DNA from 2 places in the Streptomyces sp. BK79 genome. Region 2 is predicted to be linked to the other one. Evidence: riboswitches for the same ligand, from Rfam matches in the RefSeq annotation. Region 2 holds a riboswitch; the other holds the start of a gene.
What was found. A riboswitch is a leader RNA that binds a small molecule or an ion and turns the genes downstream of it on or off. The one in region 2 is predicted to bind S-adenosylmethionine.

Region 1 (9,808 bases), on a different contig from region 2:
ACCCGCTCGATCCTGCTGCGCGACACCGACCAGCGGATCAACGGGCTGCTCGCCCAGGAGGCCGGCGAGTTCGCCAACTTCGAGGAGCAGGGCTTCGACCCGGCCACCGGCCGCCCGTTCACCGACCCGGGGCGGCTGCTGCGGGTCTTCCTGGAGCGGCAGTACGCCGACCTGGACGAGGAGCTGATCGGCCTGGTCGGCGACGTGGGCGGCAAGCCCACGCAGATCATCCAGCAGCGCGAGATCCCGGTCGCCCTGCCCCTGCACGAGGACGCCGGCGCCCGGCGCCGCATCTACGCCTCGCCCGACTCCACCGGCACCCTCCAGCGGCCCGAGGGCGACATCCGCTGGGCCAAGGTCACCGTGGCCCGCTACGGCGGCGAACCGGCGGCGGCCTTCGTGGTCGCCTTCCACCCGGGGCGCGAACAGGCCCGCGCCGACGAGGTGTTCCGCGTGCTGCTGGCCATCTCCGGCGTCGCCCTGCTGATGACGACCGGCATCGCCTGGGTGGTCGCGGGCCGCATCCTCAAGCCGGTGCGGCTGGTGCGGACCACGGCCGCGCAGCTCACCGAGCAGGACCTGACCCGGCGCATCCCGGTCCACGGCCACGACGACGTGGCGGCGCTCGCCGAGACGTTCAACGCCATGCTCGACCGGCTGGAACGCGCCTTCGCCACCCAGCGCCGGTTCGTCGACGACGCGGGACACGAGCTGCGCACGCCGATCACCATCGTCCGCGGCCACCTGGAGCTGATGGGCGACGACCCGGCCGAGCGCGAGGAGACCGTCCGCCTGGTCACCGACGAACTGGACCGGATGAGCCGCATCGTCGAGGACCTGCTGCTGCTCGCCAAGGCCGAACGCCCCGACTTCGTCACCCCCGAGCCGGTCCAGGTCGCCGAACTCACCGCCGACGTCTACGTCAAGGCCCGCACCCTCGGCGACCGGGACTGGGTGCTGGACCAGGTCGCCGACCGCGAGGCCCGGCTCGATCCCCAGCGGATCACGCAGGCGATGGTGCAGCTCGCCCAGAACGCCGTGCAGCACACCACCACCGGCCAGACCATCCGCATCGGCTCCCGCGCCGACGGCGCCCGGATCGAGCTGTACGTCGCCGACTCGGGCCCCGGCGTGCAGCCCCAGGACGCCGAGGTCATCTTCGAGCGCTTCCGGCGCGGCACCGCCCGGCGCGGGGTGCGCGGGACCGGCGCCGGGCTCGGCCTGTCGATCGTCCAGGCGATCGCGGAGGGCCACGGCGGGCGGGTCGCCCTGCGCACCACCGAGGGCGGCGGGGCCACCTTCGTACTGACACTGGACTGATTTCCGGAAGAGGCACGCCCATGAACCGCATCCTCATCGTCGAGGACGAGGAGCGCATCGCCTCCTTCGTCGAGAAGGGCCTGCGCGCCAACGGCTTCACCACCACCGCCGTCGCCGACGGCGACGCCGCCTTCGAGTACGCCCTGACCGGCGGCTTCGACCTGGTCGTCCTGGACATCGGGCTGCCCGGCCGGGACGGTTTCACGGTCCTGCGCGAGCTGCGCGAGTCCCGGGTGACGACCCCGGTGATCGTCCTGACCGCCCGGGACTCCGTACGGGACACGGTGGCCGGCCTGGAGGGCGGCGCCGACGACTGGATGACCAAGCCGTTCCGCTTCGAGGAACTGCTCGCCCGGGTGCGGCTGCGGCTGCGTACGGCGGCCCGGGCGCCGGAGGTGACGGTGCTGAGGTCCGGCGACCTCTCCCTGGACCTGCGCACCCGCCGGGCGCGCGCCGGGGAGCGGCTGGTCGACCTGACGGCCCGTGAGTTCGTGCTGCTGGAGCTGTTCCTGCGGCATCCGGGGCAGGTCCTGTCGCGGGAGCAGATCCTGTCCCACGTGTGGGGCTACGACTTCGACCCGGGCTCCAACATCGTGGACGTGTACGTGCGGGCGCTGCGCAAGAAGCTGGGCGCGCAACGGGTGGAGACGGTGCGGGGGATGGGGTACCGGCTGCCGGGCTGACCGACTGCCGGACTGACCGGCTTTCGTGTGAAGTTTCCTTCATGTCGGGCTCATTGAGGACTCACCGCCCGGGCGAACACTCGATGACGTGACGTTGAACCTCCGCCTGGCGGCGGCCCTGTGTGCGGCGCTGTCCCTGTGCGCGCTGCTGGCGGTCCCCGCCAACTTCCCCGCCCTCGGTGGCGACGCGCGCCTGACCCTCGCCGTGTTCGCGCTGGCCACCTGCGCCTGGATCGCCACGCCGATCGACGACACCTACATCGCGCTGGGTGCCGGACTCGCGCTGACCGCGACCGGCGTGATCAGCAGCGACACCCTCTTCGGCACCCTCGGTGACGACACGGTGTGGCTGCTGATCTGCGCCTTCGTCCTGGCCGCCGCGGTGGCCCGCACCGGGCTCGCGGGCCGGGCGGCGGCGTTCCTGGTCGGCGGGGCGCGCAGCGTACGGCAGTTGGTCCACCTGACCACGGCCGCGCTGGTCGTGACCGCCTTCGCGGTGCCGGCCACCTCGGGGCGGGCGGCGCTCGCGCTGCCGGTGTTCCTCGCCCTCGCCAAGGCCCTCGCGGACCGCAAACGCCTGGTGGTGATGCTGGCGCTGCTGTTCCCGACCGTGATCCTGCTGTCGGCGGTGGCGACCCTGATCGGAGCGGGCGCGCACCTGATCACCGTGTCGGTGCTGTGGGAGACGACCGGCGACCGGATCGGCTTCACCCAGTGGCTGCTGCTGGGCCTCCCCCTGGCGGTGGCCTCCTCCCATCTGGCCGCCGAGACGGTGCTGCTGACGACGACCCGGCGGGCGGACCGCAAGGGTCCCGTCCACATCACCGCCGAGGAGATACAGCGGCACAGCGAGAGCCCGGTGACCGGGCCGTGGACGCAGGCGGAGAAGCGGTGCGCCCTGCTGCTGGCCACCGTGGTGGCCCTGTGGTGCAGCGAGCCGCTGCACCACGTGTCGCCCGCGGTCGTGGCGCTGATCGGCGCGGTCGTCGCCTCCACCCCCGCGCTCGGCACCGTACGGCTCAAGGACGCGCTCAAGACGGTGCCCTGGTCGCTGCTGCTGTTCATGGCGGCGACCATGGCGATGGGCGTCGCGCTCGCCGACTCCGGCGCGGCGAAGTGGCTGGTGTCGGGGATACCCGCGCACGTCACGCCGGCCGTCTTCCTCGGTGTGGTGGTCGCGATCAGCACGGCCGCCCACCTGGTCCTCCAGTCCCGCTCGGCCCGCTCCTCGGTCCTGGTCCCGCTGGTGATCGCGGCGGCCGTGGGCGCCGGGGTCAATCCGGTCGCCGCCGCGCTCGCGTCCACCGCCGCCGCCGGCTTCTGCCACACGCTCCCGGCCTCCGCCAAGCCGGTCACGCTCTTCTCCGACCTCCCCGGCACCCCCACCTACACCCCGCGCGACCTGCTGCGGCTGTCCGCCGTCCTGGCGCCGCTGACGGCCGCGCTCGTGCTGTTCTTCGCCGCCGCCGTCTGGCCGCTGCTCGGCGTACCCGTGACCCGATGAAGGAGTCCTCCGTGTCTTCCCTGCCCACCCTGCTGAACCGCGTCGTCGTCGCGCCCAGCGGCTTCAAGGAGTCCCTGTCCGCCGAGGCCGCCGCCGACGCCATCGCGGCGGGCGTCCGCCGGGTCCTGCCGGCCGCCGAGATCGACCGCGTCCCGCTCGTCGACGGCGGCGAGGGCACGGCCGCCGCGCTGGCCGCCGCGACCGGCGGACGGCTCGTCGCGCTGGCCGCCACCGGCCCGGTCGGCGAGACCGTCGGCACCCACTTCGCCCTGCTCGGCGGCCGGGACACGGCGGTGGTGGAGATGGCGGCCGTGGCCGGTCTCTCCCTGGTCCCCCGGGCCCTGCGCGACCCCGGCGCCACCACCACGTACGGCGTCGGAGAGCTGATCCGCGCCGCGCTCGACACCGGGGTACGGCGCGTCCTGGTCGGCTGCGGCGACTCGGGTACGTCCGACGGGGGCGCCGGCGCGCTCCAGGCGCTCGGGGCGCGGCTGCTGGACGCCGACGGCTTCGAACTCCCGCCCGGCGGACGGGAGCTGATCCGCCTGGCCCGCGTCGACCCGTCCGGCCTCGACGCCCGTCTGGGGGACACCGAGCTGCTGGTGGCCTGCAACCCCTTCAACGTGCTCTGCGGAGAGCGGGGCGTGGCCCGGGTGTTCGGCCCGCAGAAGGGGGCGACGCCCGCACAGGTCGAGGAGTTGTCGGCCGGGCTGGAGAACTGGGCGCGCGTCCTCACCCGCGACCTCGGGGTCACCGGCGTCGACCTGCGCGGCGGCCCCGGCACCGGCGCCTCGGGCGGACTGGGCGCCGGACTGGCCGCCGTCGGGGCCCGGCTGCTGCCCCGCTTCGACGTGCTGCTGGACCACCTCGACCTGGACGCCCGGCTGGCCCGCGCCGACCTGGTGCTGACCGCCGAGGGCGCCCTGGACCACCAGACGCCGCGCGGCAAGGTCCCCGCCGAGGTGGCCCGCCGCGCCAAGCTCTCCGGGCGTCCCGTCCTCGCCCTGGCCGGCACACTCGGCGAGGGCGCGCACGAGGTGCCGGGGGTGGACGCCTTCCACGGCATCATGCCGGCGCCGATGGCCCTGGCGGACGCCCTGCTGCGGGCCTCGGAACTCCTCACGGACGCCACCGAACGGGCGCTGCGGATGATCCTGCTGGGCTCACGCCTGCCGGGCCGGGCGGCTCAGCCGGCGGAGGCGGGGGCGCCGGCGGCGGTGGAGGTGCCGGCGGCGCTGGAGGTGTCGGGCACGCAGCGTCCGTCCTCGGTGCGGTAGTTCCACCGGGCGCCGTCGCTCACCAGCTCCTTCACGGCGTTCACGAACCGCTCGACGTGCTCGTCCGGGGTGCCCGCGCCGAAGCTCACCCGGATGGCGTTCAGGGACTTCTCGCCGGGCGCCGCCTCGGGCGCGCCGCACTCGCCCTGCGTCTGCGGGTCGCTGCCGAGCAGGGTGCGCACCAGCGGGTGGGCGCAGAACAGGCCGTCGCGCACACCGATGCCGTACTCGGCGGAGAGCGCGGCGGCGAAGTGGGAGCTGTTCCAGCCGTCGACGACGAAGGAGAGGACACCGACGCGGGGGGCCTCGTCACCGAAGAGCGAGAGGACCCGCACCCGCGGCACCTCGGCGAGGCCCTCCCGCACCTTCCGGATCAGGTACTCCTCGCGGGCGACCAGCGTGTCGAACCCGGCCTCGGTGAGCGCCTTGCAGGCGGAGGCGATCGCGTAGGCGCCGATGACGTTGGGCGACCCGGCCTCGTGGCGCGCGGCGCTGTCGTGCCACTCCACGTCCACCCCGCCGTCGGCGCGCCGGGTGACCCGGCGGCTGGCACCGCCGCCCGCGAGGTACGGCTCGGCCTCGCGCAGCCAGTCGGCGCGGCCGGCCAGCACGCCGGCGCCGAAGGGGGCGTACAGCTTGTGCCCGGAGAAGGCGACCCAGTCGACGTCCAGGTCGGCCACCGACACGGGGTGGTGCGGGGCGAGCTGGGCGGCGTCCAGCACGATGCGGGCGCCGTGCGCGTGGGCGGCGGCGGCCAGTTCCCGCACCGGCCACAGCTCACCGGTGACGTTCGAGGCGCCGGTGACGCACACCAGGGCGGGCCCGTACGGCTCGCGGGCGGCCAGCGCGCGCTCCAGGGTCTCGACGGCCTGCGCGGGGGTGCGCGGGGCGTCGAGGTAGGTCACGTCCGCGTTCCGCCAGGGCAGCAGCGAGGCGTGGTGCTCGGTCTCGAAGACGAAGACCCGGCAGCCGGCGGGCAGCGCGGCGGCGAGCAGGTTGAGGGAGTCGGTGGTGGAGCGGGTGAAGACCACCTGGTCCCCGTCCCGGCAGCCGAGGAATCCGGCGACGGTCCTGCGGGCGTTCTCGAACAGGTCGGTCGACAGCTGCGACAGGTACCCGGCCCCGCGGTGCACGCTGCCGTAGTACGGGGCGTAGGCGGCGACGTCGTCCCAGACCCGCTGGAGCGCGGGCGCGCTGGCGGCGTAGTCGAGCGCGGCGTAGGTGACCTCTCCGCCGGTGACGAGCGGCACGGTGACGTCCCGGCCCAGAACGGGCAGCGGGGTGGCGACAGCGGTGGGTACGGACATGGCGGACTCCCGTGAAGACCAGCGCGGAGGAACGCGCTGTGAAAGAGAAGAAAGGGGTGTGCGGAGGCGGGGCTCTGCGGCCCTATCGCATTCGCTGGTTCACGGGAGACTCCCTCGGACGACCCAGGACCCCTGGTTTCGCGAGGGGTCCGCGCTTGCCGTGGACCTTGCTGTCCACGACCTGGTCTTCACCCGGGGCACCCCGCCACGGACGGAGGGTTGCCGGACAGTCGGCCGGGGCCTCATGACTGTCACTCATGACCTGTCGGAAAACCTAAGGGAAATGATCGGCGCCCCGCAACCCGGGTCCGGATCGCGGGACGCACGTCACACGGGAAGGCGGCTACGCGTTGCTCGCGGCCACCCAGCGCTCCAGGGCCCGCCTGGCCGCGCCCGAGTCGATCGACTCGGCGGCCCGGTCCATGCCGGCCCGGACCTGCTCCGTCAGCGTCCCCGCGCCGGGCTCCAGGGCCACCAGGGCCGCCGCCGAGTTCAGCAGCACCGCGTCGCGGACCGGGCCGCTCTCGCCGTTCAGCAGGCGGCGGGCGACGTCGGCGTTGTAGGAGGCGTCGGCACCGCGCAGCGCCTCGACCGGCACGAGGTCGATGCCGACGTCCCGGGGGTCGAAGGTCTCCTCGGTCACCCGGCCGTCCCGGACGACCCAGACCTTGGACGTGGAGGTCGTGGTCAGCTCGTCGAGGCCGTCGTCACCGCGGAAGACCAGGGACGAGTGGCCGCGCTCGGCGAAGACACCGGCGATGATCGGCGCCATCCGGGCGTGGGCCACCCCGATGGCCTGGGCCTTCACATGGGCGGGGTTGGTCAACGGGCCCAGGAAGTTGAACACCGTGCGGATGCCCAGCTGACCGCGCGCCGCCGCCACGTGGCGCAGCGCCGGGTGGAACTTCACGGCGAAGCAGAAGGTGATGCCGGCCTCCTCGGCGACCTCCGCCACCCGCTTCGGCGTCAGCTCCAGGTTGACCCCGAGCTTCTCCAGGACGTCGGAGGCCCCGGACGCCGAGGAGGCGGCCCGGTTGCCGTGCTTGACGACCTTCGCGCCCGTGCCGGCCACGACGATCGCCGACATGGTGGAGATGTTGACCGTCTTGGCGCCGTCGCCGCCGGTACCGACGATGTCGACCGTCTCGCCGGGCACCTCGATCACGTTGGCGTGGGCGTACATCGTGCGGACGAGACCGGAGATCTCCTCGACGGTCTCTCCCTTGGACCTCAGGGCCACCGCGAAGCCGGCGATCTGCGCGTCCGTCGCCTCGCCGCGCATGATCACGTCCAGCGCCCACGCCGTGTCGTCGGCGGACAGGTCGCGGCCGTCCAGCAGTCCGTTCAGCAGGGCGGGCCAGGAGCGGCCCGCCGCGTTGTCGCCTCCAGCGGGGGTCGCAGCGCTCATGAGCCGCTCCAGAATCGTGTGTGTGGCGGAAGGGAAGTGTGCTCCCACCCTATCCAGCCCCGGGCACGGCGAAGGGCCCCGTCCGCGGAACGGACGGGGCCCTTCGACCGTGGTGTGGCGACGCTGGAGGGTCAGTGGTGGCCGTGGCCGCTCGTGATCTCCTTGTACTCCTCGACGGTCGGCTTCGGAATCTGCGACTCCTCGCCGTAGTACCCCTTGCTCAGCTTGGCGCGGAGCTTCTCCGTGCGCTTCGGCTTGCGCTCGACGCCGTTCTCGTCGACCGTCGGGCCGATCTCGGCCGGCTTGTACTGCTCGTGCGCCGTGAGCGTGTAGAGCGCCTCCTGGCTGAGCGGCTCGTGCACCTCGATGAACTCACCGTGCGGCAGGCGCTTGATGATGCCCGACTCGCGGCCGTGCAGCACCTTCTCCTTGTCCCGGCGCTGGAGGCCGAGGCAGATCCGCTTGGTGACGATGAACGCGATGACCGGTCCGACGAAGAACGCGATGCGGACGAACCAGGTGATCGCGTTGATCGACAGGTGGAAGTGCGTGGCCCAGATGTCGTTGCCGCCACCGATGAGCAGGATGAAGTACTCGGTGATCCAGGCGACACCGAACGCGGTCCGCGTCGGGGCGTTGCGCGGGCGGTCCAGGATGTGGTGCTCGCGCTTGTCGCCGGTGACCCAGGACTCGATGAACGGGTAGACCGCGATCGCCGCCAGGACCAGCGGGAAGATCATCAGCGGGACGAACACACCCAGGACGAGCGTGTGGCCCCAGAAGTTGATCTCCCAGCCGGGCATGACACGGATAAGACCCTCGGAGAAGCCCATGTACCAGTCGGGCTGGGCGCCGGTGGAGACCATGTCCGGCCGGTAGGGGCCGATGGACCAGATCGGGTTGATCGTGGCGATCGCCGAGATGGCGGCGATGACACCGAAGACCAGGAAGAAGAAGCCTCCGGCCTTCGCCATGTACACCGGCAGCAGCGGCATGCCGACGACGTTCTTGTTCGTCTTGCCGGGACCCGCGAACTGCGTGTGCTTGTGGTAGAAGACCAGGATCAGGTGGGCCACCATCAGGCCCAGCATGATGCCCGGCAGCAGCAGGATGTGGATCGAGTAGAACCGGGCCACGAAGTCGTGGCCGGGGAACTCCCCGCCGAAGAGGAAGAACGAGATGTACGTGCCGACGATCGGCACGGACAGGATCGCGCCCTCCATGAAGCGGATACCGGTGCCCGAGAGCAGGTCGTCCGGGAGCGAGTAACCGGTGAAACCGGTGAACATGCCGAGGACGAGCAGCAGGAAGCCGAACAGCCAGTTGACCTCGCGCGGCTTGCGGAATGCGCCGGTGAAGAAGACGCGCATCATGTGCACGAACATGCCGGCGAGGAAGATCAGCGCCGCCCAGTGGTGGATCTGCCGGATGAGCAGACCACCGCGGACGTCGAAGCTGATGTCCAGCGTCGAGGCGTACGCCTCACTCATCAGCTGGCCCTGCAGCGGCACGTACGAGCCGTGGTACGTGACCTCGTTCATCGACGGGTGGAAGAACAGCGTCAGGTACACACCCGTGAGGATGATGATGATGAAGCTGTACATGCACACTTCGCCGAGCATGAACGACCAGTGGTCGGGGAAGATCTTGCGCATGTTGGCCTTGGCCAGGGAGTAGATCCCCAGGCGGCCGTCGGCCCAGTCGGCGACGCGCTCGCCGGCCGGTGCCTTCCCGCGAGAGCGGGGGGCTTCGTTGGCTGTAGTGCTCATCCGCGCTCCCAGAAGGCAGGACCGACGGGCTCTTCGAAGTCGCCGAGCGCTTCGAGGTAACCCTCGTCGTTCACGCCGATGCGCAGCTGCGGCAAGGCGTGACCGGCGGGACCGAAGATCACCCGGGCGCCGTCGGCAAGGTCGAAGGTGGACTGGTGGCAGGGGCAGAGCGCGTGGTGCGTCTGCTGCTCGTACAGGGAGATCGGGCAACCGACGTGGGTGCAGATCTTCGAGTACGCCACGATGCCCTCGTGCGACCACTCGAGCTCGCGCTTGTCCTTGATGGCCTCCGGCTCCAGCCGGATGATCATCAGGGCCGCCTTCGCGATCTCCGTCATGAACTCCTCGTCGTGCTCCTCCAGGCCCTCGGGCATGGCGAAGGTGAGCGAGCCCACCGCGACGTCGGAGGGACGCAGCGGCTCGTGGGTGTTCATGTTGACGAGCAGCTTGCCCTTGGACCACAGGGTGTGCCGGAGCTTGGTCCCGGGCAGCGGGCCGAGGTCGCGCAGCAGGACGACGCCGGAGAGCGGCACCAGCGTG
Region 2 (9,808 bases):
AGCAGGTAGCGGCCGTCGCCGAAGCCGGCCGCGTCCATCGCGTCGGTGATGAAGGCGACCCGGGCGGCGCCCGCGTGGTGGAAGGCCAGCTGGAGCGCGGCCGGGTGCAGGTGCGTGCCGTCGTTGATCAGCTCGACGGTGATCCGCTCGTCCTCCAGCAGTGCCGTGATCGGCCCGGGGGAGCGGTGGCCGAGCGGCGGCATCGCGTTGAACAGGTGCGTGGCGACCGTGGCGCCCGCGTCGATGGCCCGGAGCGTCTGCTCGTACGTCGCGTCGGTGTGCCCGACCGCCGCGATCACGCCGTGCTCCACGAGCAGCCGTACGGAGTCCAGGCCGCCCGGCAGCTCGGTGGCGAGCGTCATCATCCTCGCGTGCCCGTGCGCGGCGTCGACCAGCTTGCGGACCTCGGCCGGGTCGGGGTCGCGCAGGAGCTGCTCGTCGTGGGCGCCCTTGCGGCACGGGGAGATGAACGGCCCCTCGAAGTGGATGCCGGCGATGTCGCCCTGCTGGGCCAGCTCGGCGAGCATCCCGGCGTGCCGGGCGAGGAAGTCCAGGTCGCCGGTGACGGCGGAGGCGACCACCGTGGTGGTGCCGTGCCGCCGGTGGGTCTCGACGCCCTTGAGGACGTCCTCGGCGCTGCCGCCGGCGAAGGAGGCGCCGCCGCCGCCGTGGTTGTGGAGGTCGACGAAGCCGGGGACCACCCAGTGGCCCGGCAGGTCGACGACCTCGGCGTCCGGGGGAGCCGTGTCCGCGATCCGCGTGCCGTCGACGATCACGCGGCCGTCGTCCACGGTCCCGGTGGGCAGTACCACCCGGGCACCGGCGAGAACCTTGCTTGGGGCCATCAGGTGGTTACCTCCGGGGGAGTCGCGGTGGTGGGCGCGGGGTCGGTAGAGGGGTGCGGGCGGGTGCCCAGCAGGTCCCAGGCCATCAGCCCGGCACCCAGGCAGCCCGCGGTGTCGCCCAGCGCCGCGGGGACGATGTCCGGGAGCCGCTGGAAGGTGACGCGCCGCCGGACGGCGTCCCGCAGCGGTGTGAACAAGGTTTCCCCGGCCTCGGCGAGGCCGCCACCGATGATCAGGACGCGCGGGTCCAGCAGAGTGAGCGCGGTGACCAGGCCGTCGGCGAGCGCGTCCACCGCGTCCCGCCACACGGCGAGCGCGCGGGCGTCGCCCGACTCGACGGCCTTGGCGCAGTCGGCGGCGTCCGCGTCCGGGTCGCCGCAGGCCGCGGCCCACGCCTGGCTGACCGCCGACGCCGACGCGAACCGCTCCAGACAGCCCCGCTGCCCGCACGGACACGGCGTGCCGCCGGGGCGGACGACGACGTGGCCGATCTCGCCCGCGAAGCCGTGGGCGCCCGACTCGACGCGGCCGTCGATGCCGATGGCGCCCGCGATGCCGGTGCCCAGCGGCACGAACAGGAACCGGTCGGCGCCCCGCCCGGCCCCGATCCGCCCCTCGGCGAGCCCGCCGGTGCGCACGTCGTGGCCGAGGGCGACCGGGATGCCGCCGAGCCGGTCGCCGAGCAGCGCCCGCAGCGGTACGTCCCGCCAGCCCAGGTTGGCCGCGTAGACGGCGACGCCGTGCTCCTCGTCGATGATGCCGGGGACGGCCACGCCCGCGGCGCGCGCGGGCTCGCCGAACCGTTCGGCGCCCAGGGCGCGCAGCTCGGCGGCGAAGTCGAGGATGTCCGCGACGACCGCCTCGGGCCCGCGGTCGCGGCCGGTGGCCCGGCGGGCCTGGTGGAGCAGCTCGCCCCCCGGCCCCGCGAGGGCGGCCTTCATCCCGGTGCCGCCCACATCGAGGGCGATGACATGTCTCACGGGGACAGTGTGGCCCGTGGACCCGGGAGAGGTCTAGTCCACTGCCGTGGTGTAGACCTTAATCCGTTAAACGGACAAGCGAACAGCCGCGCACGCGGCGAGCGTCGGCAGGGTTGGGGAATCAGGGTGCAGCGGCGTAGGGCAGGAATGATCGCGGGACTGTCCGCACTGGGCATGACGGCGGTCCTCGGCGGCTGCGGGCTGACCGGCGGCTCGGACGAGGTGACGCTGAGGCTGGTCGCCGCCGACTACGGCGACAGCAAGGCCAACAGCTCGCAGAAGTACTGGGACGAGCTGGCCGAGGCATTCGAGGCCGAGCACCCCGACATCCACGTGGACGTCACCGTCCACTCCTGGAACGACGTGGACCGCGAGGTCCGCGAGCTGGTCGAGGCCGGCAAGGCCCCCGACCTGGCCCAGATCGGCGCCTACTCCGACTACGCCGACCAGGACCTGCTCTACCGCGCCGACGACGTGCTCTCCATCCCCGTCCAGGCCGACTTCGTCTCCCAGCTCGCCACCGCGGGCCAGGTCGACGGCGTCCAGTACGGGCTGCCGTTCGCGGCCTCCACCCGCGTGCTCTTCTACAACAAGAGCCTCTTCAGCAAGGCCGGCATCACCCCGCCCAAGAGCTGGGACGACCTCGCCCAGGCCGCCGAGGCGCTCGACGCGGAGGGCGTGAAGTACCCGTACGCGCTGCCGCTCGGCCCCGAGGAGGCGCAGGCCGAGACGATGCAGTGGATGCTCAGCGGCGGGGGCGGCTACACCGACGACGTCGGCACCTACTCCGTCGACTCCCCGCAGAACGTGACCACCTTCACCTGGCTCCGGGACGAACTGGTCGGCAAGGGCCTCACCGGCCCCGTCGCCCCCGGCAAGCTCGACCGGGCCGACGCCTTCGCCGCCTTCGCCGCCGGTGACGTCGGCATGCTCAACGGCCACCCCTCGCTGATGAAGGCGGCCTCCGCCAAGGGGGTCGAGTACGGCATGGTGACCACCCCGGGCGTCGACGGCGAGAGCACGAACACCCTCGGTGTCACCGACTGGATGACGGCCTTCAAGAAGAACGGCCACCAGGAGGAGATCGGCGACTTCCTCGACTTCGTCTACAGCGACGAGAACGTCCTCGACTTCTCCCGCCGGTACGACCTGCTGCCGGTGACCACGTCCGCGTCCACGGTCATGAGCACGGCCGAGCAGGACAAGCACCTCAAGCCTTTCCTGGACGAACTGCTGCTCTCCGAGCTGTATCCGGTCGGCAAGTCCTCCTGGGCCTCGGTCAGCGCGGACGTCAAGAAGCGCATCGGCCAGACCGTCGTCCCCGGCGGCAGCCCCGAGGAGGTCCTCGGCCAGATCCAGTCGGCGGCGATGCGGGCGGGCAGCGCGGAGTAGGCGGCCGGCGGCCGTTGTCGGTGGCGGGCGCTACGGTGCCTGCATGGACCTGGGACAGCGGGAGCGCGACATCCTGGCGCTGGAGCGCCGCGGCTTCGCGGGGCCCGGCGCCAAGGAGCGCGCCGTCCGCGAGGAGCTGGGCCTGTCCCCCGTCCGCTACTACCAGCTCCTCAACGCCCTGCTGGACGACCCCCGCGCCCTGGCCGCCGACCCGGTGACGGTCAACCGCCTGCGCCGGGTGCGGGAATCGCGCCGCGCGGAGCGGTGAGATGCCGCGCGGCGCGGTGAGATTGCGTGCCGCGTCCACGGGATAGGTTCGCGGTATGGGCAGCCACCAGGACTCCACCAGCGACGACTCCCCGCACCACCTGCCGGCCCCGGCGACGGAGGCCGGACGCGAAGGGCTCGACGCCCTGCTCGCCGACCCCGGCCGCGCCGTGGTCGCGCTCGACTTCGACGGCACGCTCGCCCCGATCGTCGCCGACCCCGACCGGGCCCGCGCCCACCCCGACGCCGTACCGGCGCTCGCGGCGCTCGCCCCGAAGGTCGCCGCGATCGCCGTGATCACCGGCCGCCCCGCCGAGGTCGCCGTCCACCACGGCGGCTTCGCCGACGTCCCCGGCCTCGACCACCTCGTCGTCCTCGGCCACTACGGCGCCGAACGCTGGGACGCCGCCACCGGCAGCCTCACCACTCCCGCCCCGCACCCCGGCGTCGCCGCGGTCCGCGCCGCACTGCCGGAGCTGCTGGAGCGGTCCGGGGCCGGGCAGGGCACGTGGATCGAGGAGAAGGGCCACGCGGTCGCCGTCCACACCCGCCGCGCCCCCGACCCCCAGGCCGCCTTCGACACCCTGCGCGCCCCGCTGACCGACCTCGCCGCCCGCAACGGCCTGATCGTCGAGCCGGGCCGCATGGTCCTGGAACTGCGCCCGCCCGGCATGGACAAGGGCGCCGCCCTGCGGCGGTACGTCCACGAGACCGGCGCCGCCAGCGTCCTCTACGCCGGCGACGACCTCGGCGACCTCCCCGCCTTCGGCGCCGTCGGCACCCTCCGCACGGAGGGCACCCCCGGCCTCCTCGTCTGCAGCGGCAGCGACGAGGTCCCCGACCTCCGCGAACAGGCCGACCTGGTGGTCGACGGCCCAGAGGGCGTAGTACACCTACTGCACACCCTGGCCGACGCCGTCTAAGAGCCTTAGCCTGCGGGCATTCGTGCCGCCTAGGGCGGCACGGGTGGGCGCAGGCGGCACCCCGCAAGCGCCGGGCAGCGCACCCACCCCCGTCCAGCCCCGACGCCGGTCACCCGGCGACGAGGCGCCCCCCGCCCCTACCCCCGCAACGCCTCCAACTGCTCCAAGAACCACCGCGCCGGCGGCAACGCCGTCCCCGCCGCGGCCAGCCGCTTCGTCCGCTCCGCCCGCTCCCCGGCCCCCACCGACAACGCCGCGTGCAACGCCTCCGCGGTCCCGGAGACGTCGTACGGGTTCACCACCACCGCGTCCTCGCCCAGCTCCTCGTACGCCCCCGCCTCCCGCGACAGCACCAGCACGCACCCCTCGTCGGAGACGACCGGCACCTCCTTGGCGACGAGGTTCATCCCGTCCCGGACGGGGTTGACCAGCGCCACGTCCGCCAGCCGGTACGCCGCCAGCGACCGCGCGAAGTCGTCCTTCACGTGCAGCACGACCGGCGTCCACCCCGCCGTCCCGAACTCCGCGTTGATCGACTCCGCCACCCGCTCCACCTCGGCGGTGTAGTCCCGGTACACGGCGAGGTCCTGCCGCGACGGGTAGGCGAACGCGACGTGCGCCACCCGCTCGCGCCACTCGGGCCGCCCGGCCAGCAGCTCCCGGTACGCCAGCAGCCCCCGCACGATGTTCTTGGACAGCTCGGTCCGGTCCACCCGCACGATCGCGCGGCGCGCGCTGCCGTCCGGAGCCGTGCCGATCTCGTCCCGCAGCGCCGCCATCCGCTCGTCCACGTCCGCCTCGTGCGACCGCTCGCGCAGGAACTCCGCGTCGGCGCCCAGCCCGTGCACGCCGATCTCCGTCTCCCCGACCCCGCCCACCACGGCGTCGCAGCACGCGGTGAACGCGTCCGCCCACCGCCGGGTGAGGAAGCCGAGCCGGTCGGCGCCGAGCATGCCGCGCAGCACCTGCTCCGCGATGTCGTCCGGCAGCAGCCGGAAGTAGTCCACCGGCGCCCACGGCGTGTGCGAGAAGTGCCCGATCCTGAGGTCCGGCCGCAGCTCGCGCAGCATGCCCGGCACCAGCGTCAGGTGGTAGTCCTGCACGATCGCGACCGCGCCCTCGGCGGCCTCCTCGGCCAGCGCCTCGGCGAAGGCCCGGTTGTACGCCTCGTAGGAGGCCCACTGCCGCCGGAACTCCGCGTCGAAGACCGGCTCCAGGGGCGTCTGGTACAGCATGTGGTGCACGAACCACAGCACCGAGTTCGCGATCCCGTTGTACGCGTCCGCGTGCACGTCGGCCGGCACGTCCAGCATCCGTACGCCGTCCTCGCCGACGCCGCGCCGGACCGCCTCGCGGTCGCCGTCGCCCAACGCGGAGCACACCCACAGCGCGCCCGCGTCCGGCCCGATGGCCGACAGCCCGGAGACCAGCCCGCCACCGCCGCGCCGGGCGTTGAGCGAACCGTCCTCGCGCACCTCGTACGAGACGGGCCCCCGATTGGAGGCGACGAGCACCTGAGCAGTACCGAAGCTTGCAGCCATACGCCTCAACCTAGCCCGGCCCCGAAACACTCAAACGTGCGTTCCGGGTGTTCACGCCGCCTGCTGCGCTGTTCACGCCACCCGCCGGGCCGCGTACTCCGCGATCTCCGTCATCGGCGGCCTCTCCTCGGTGTCCACGGAGTAGGTGCGCGGCTCGAAGCCGTCGGTGCCGCGCTCGAACTGGATGAGGGAGGGGCGGACCAGGTGGCCGCGGGCCAGCCGGAGCTGGGCGGTGCGGTAGATCGCGGCGGACATGCGGCCCAGCGCCTGGCCGTCCTGGTGCCGGTGCCGGCGCACGCCGACGTCGACCTGCGCGAGGGCGTCCAGGCCCACCAGGTGCAGGGCGTCGACGAGCATGCCCAGCTCCACGCCGTAGCCGACGGGGAAGGGGAGCCGTTCGAGCAGGGAGCGGCGGGCCGCGTACTCGCCGCCGAGCGGCTGGACGAAGCCCGCCAGCCGGGGCCAGTGCAGGTTGAGCAGCGGGCGGGCCATCAGCTCCGTGACCCGGCCGCCCTGCCCGGGCTCGGTGCCCAGGGGGCGGTCGTACATGGCCTTGACGAGGTGCACGCCGGGGTCGGTGAGCAGCGGGCCGACGATCCCGGAGACGAAGTCGGAGGAGAAGTCGCGCAGGTCGGCGTCGACGAAGCAGACGATGTCGCCGCCCGTGACCAGCAGCGAGCGCCACAGCACCTCGCCCTTGCCCGGCACGGCCGGGATGCGGGGGAGGATCGCGTCGCGGTGCACGACGCGGGCGCCCGCCGCGGCGGCCACCGCCGAGGTGCGGTCGGTGGAGCCGGAGTCGACGACCACGACCTCGTCGACGAGCGGCGCCCGGCGCATCAGGTCCCGGCGGATCACCGAGACGATGTCGCCGACCGTCGCCTCCTCGTTCAGGGCGGGGAGCACCACGCTGACCGACTGACCGGTGGCGCGTTTGGCGGCCAGGAGCTGCTGGAGGGGCCGGTCCGCGACGGACCAGGAGCGTGCGCTCAGCCAGCGCTCGACTTCTTCCAGCACGGTCCGGGGCTCCCTCTGTGATCCATCTCGCGGTTCGGACGACTATCTCAACAGCCGTGGCCGTCGGTTACAGTCTTGAACAACGCGGGTGACCTTCGCATGCCGGGGTCGCCGCGTGACCAACAACTGAACACCGCTCATCCAGAGGGGCAGAGGGATACGGCCCGATGAAGCCCCGGCAACCCTCCAGTCGGTTCTTGTCACACGGACGTGGCGAGGCTCCCGGCTAGGGAAGGTGCCAAATCCGTCTCACGGCGAGATGCGTCGTGAGGAAGATGAGGAGAAAGGGCCTCGCCTCACATGGCTGTGCAGACTGTCGAAAGCACCACCGACACCACCGCTTCCACCCCCTCCGCCGCCTCCCCGGTCGACCTCGGTCCCGCCGCGGCGCTCTCCTGCCGCGAGTGCGGCCACCGTGTGCCGCTCGGCCCGCTCTTCGCCTGCGAGGAGTGTTTCGGCCCGCTGGAGATCGCCTACGACTTCTCGGCCTACGACACCGAGGAGCTGCGAGGGCGGATCGAGGCGGGTCCCGCGAACATCTGGCGCTACGCGCCGCTGCTGCCCGTCCCCGCCGACGTGGCGACCAAGCCGAACATCAACCCCGGCTGGACCAAGCTCGTCCAGGCCGACAACCTCGCGCGCGAGCTGGGTGTCGAGCCCGGCAAGCTGTTCGTCAAGGACGACTCCGGCAACCCGACGCACTCCTTCAAGGACCGCGTCGTCGCCCAGGCCCTGGAGGCCGCCCGCGCCTTCGGCTTCACCACCCTCTCCTGCTCCTCCACCGGCAACCTGGCCGGCGCCGTCGGCGCCGCCGCCGCCCGCGCCGGCTTCCGGTCCTGCGTGTTCATCCCGCACGACCTGGAGCAGGGCAAGGTCGTCATGGCCGCCGTCTACGGCGGTGAGCTGGTCGGCATCGAGGGCAACTACGACGACGTCAACCGCTTCTGCTCCGAACTGATCGGCGACCCGGCCGGCGAGGGCTGGGGCTTCGTCAACGTCAACCTGCGGCCCTACTACGCGGAGGGCTCCAAGACCCTCGCGTACGAGATCTGCGAGCAGCTCGGCTGGAAGCTGCCCGACCAGATCGTCGTCCCGATCGCCTCCGGCTCCCAGCTCACGAAGATCGACAAGGGGCTGCAGGAGCTGATCAGGCTCGGGCTGGTCGAGGACAAGCCGTACAAGATCTTCGGTGCCCAGGCCGAGGGCTGCTCCCCGGTGTCCACCGCGTACAAGGCCGGCCACGACGTCGTCCGCCCGCAGAAGCCGAACACCATCGCCAAGTCGCTGGCCATCGGCAACCCGGCCGACGGCCCCTACGTCCTCGACATCGCGCGCCGCACCGGTGGCGCCGTGGAGGACGTGACCGACGAGCAGGTCGTCGACGCCATCAAGCTGCTCGCCCGCACGGAGGGCATCTTCGCGGAGACCGCCGGCGGGGTGACGGTGGGCGTGACGCGCAAGCTGGTCGACAGCGGCGCGCTGGACCCCTCCCTCACCACGGTCGTCCTCAACACCGGCGACGGCCTCAAGACCCTCGACGCGGTGGCCGGCACCGGCCTGACCGCCACCATCCGCCCGAACCTGGACTCCTTCCGAGAGGCTGGCCTCGCATGAGCGTGACCGTTCGCATCCCGACCATCCTGCGCACCTACACCGGCGGGCAGGCCGAGGTCAGCGCCGAGGGCGCGAACCTCGGGGAGGTCATCTCCGACCTGGAGAAGAACCACACCGGCATCGCCGCCCGCGTCCTGGACGACCAGGGCAAGCTGCGTCGCTTCGTCAACGTGTACGTCAACGACGACGACGTCCGCTTCGAGCAGGGCCTCAAGACGGTGACGCCGGACGGTGCGGGCGTCTCCATCATTCCGGCGGTCGCCGGCGGCTGACACCGGGCCGGCTCCCGGCTGATACACCTCGTAGTGCGTATTGCCCTCTCCGTAAGAGAAGCGGAGGGGGCAATTCCATGTGATTGAGCGCGGTAGAGTTGGGGAACGCGCTCCCGATCAAGAGATCGGGGAGCCTGAATTCCCTGCCGCTCGCCCGATAAGAAGCAGCCAAAGTGCGGGCCCTTTTCGCGGCTTTTGCGCCTTTTGCGTACCCGGAATTGATCCGAATTGCAGTGAAACTTCGCCCTATTCCGGACCGGGTGCGTCCAGATTTCTCGTCCGACTGACCTGTTGCAGACGGCAGTTGGACAGATACATTCAGCCGCGGTCGACGCGTTCCGGCGCACGCCCCCAGTCGTGGGGGGTGAGGTCTGACCCGGGTCCGCGAAGTGCGGATCTGTGCAAGGGCCAGTAATAGGGGAGTTAGGCATGGCTCAGGGCACCGTCAAGTGGTTCAACGCGGAGAAGGGGTACGGCTTCATCGCGGTCGACGGTGGTGCGGATGTTTTCGTCCACTACAGCGCGATTCAGATGGACGGCTACCGCACCCTCGAAGAAGGCCAGCGGGTCGAGTTCGAGATCTCGCAGGGTCAGAAGGGCCCGCAGGCCGACATGGTTCGCCTCAGTGCCTGAGACGTTCGGCCACCGCAAGTAAACGGTTCTTCTCCGAAGGGCCCGCACCTCTCCCGGGGGGTGCGGGCCCTTCGGGCTGCCCGGACACCCGTCCGGGTCCCTGTTCGCGGGTGGCTGAGCGCGGGCGCGGATCCCCGGCAGGCGCTTGCACTCGGCAGGGGCGAGTGCTAATCATTGGCGTTAGCACTCTGAAGGTGAGAGTGACAACGAAGGACCGGGTCGGTGAGGCCCGCAGGCCGGGTGGGGAAGGAACCACGAGGCCGGCGAGCCGTCCGTCGCGGGCGCGGGCGCGGTCCGAAGGAATCACCCCCAGTCCTGGAGGGA

Region 1: another riboswitch for S-adenosylmethionine. It lies ahead of ACFIF2_RS17975 (aminotransferase class V-fold PLP-dependent enzyme); the one in region 2 lies ahead of thrC (threonine synthase).

The regions. Positions count from the first base shown of each region.
Region 1 is NZ_JBHVOC010000013.1:106,221-116,028, forward strand. It holds gene ACFIF2_RS17955 (ATP-binding protein) at 1-1,320, shown strand, start outside; gene ACFIF2_RS17960 (response regulator transcription factor) at 1,341-2,003, shown strand; gene ACFIF2_RS17965 (SLC13 family permease) at 2,092-3,507, shown strand; gene ACFIF2_RS17970 (glycerate kinase) at 3,504-4,784, shown strand; gene ACFIF2_RS17975 (aminotransferase class V-fold PLP-dependent enzyme) at 4,694-6,091, opposite strand; SAM riboswitch class IV at 6,238-6,354, opposite strand; gene trpD (anthranilate phosphoribosyltransferase) at 6,435-7,499, opposite strand; gene ACFIF2_RS17985 (cytochrome bc complex cytochrome b subunit) at 7,631-9,268, opposite strand; gene ACFIF2_RS17990 (Rieske 2Fe-2S domain-containing protein) at 9,265-9,808, opposite strand, start outside.
Region 2 is NZ_JBHVOC010000014.1:167,568-177,375, reverse strand. It holds gene nagA (N-acetylglucosamine-6-phosphate deacetylase) at 1-845, opposite strand, end outside; gene ACFIF2_RS19355 (ROK family protein) at 845-1,786, opposite strand; gene ACFIF2_RS19350 (extracellular solute-binding protein) at 1,973-3,217, shown strand; gene ACFIF2_RS19345 (DUF3263 domain-containing protein) at 3,261-3,485, shown strand; gene otsB (trehalose-phosphatase) at 3,541-4,407, shown strand; gene ACFIF2_RS19335 (trehalose-6-phosphate synthase) at 4,545-5,948, opposite strand; gene ACFIF2_RS19330 (glucosyl-3-phosphoglycerate synthase) at 6,021-6,965, opposite strand; SAM riboswitch class I at 7,100-7,247, shown strand; gene thrC (threonine synthase) at 7,266-8,579, shown strand; gene ACFIF2_RS19320 (MoaD/ThiS family protein) at 8,576-8,851, shown strand; gene ACFIF2_RS19315 (cold-shock protein) at 9,281-9,484, shown strand.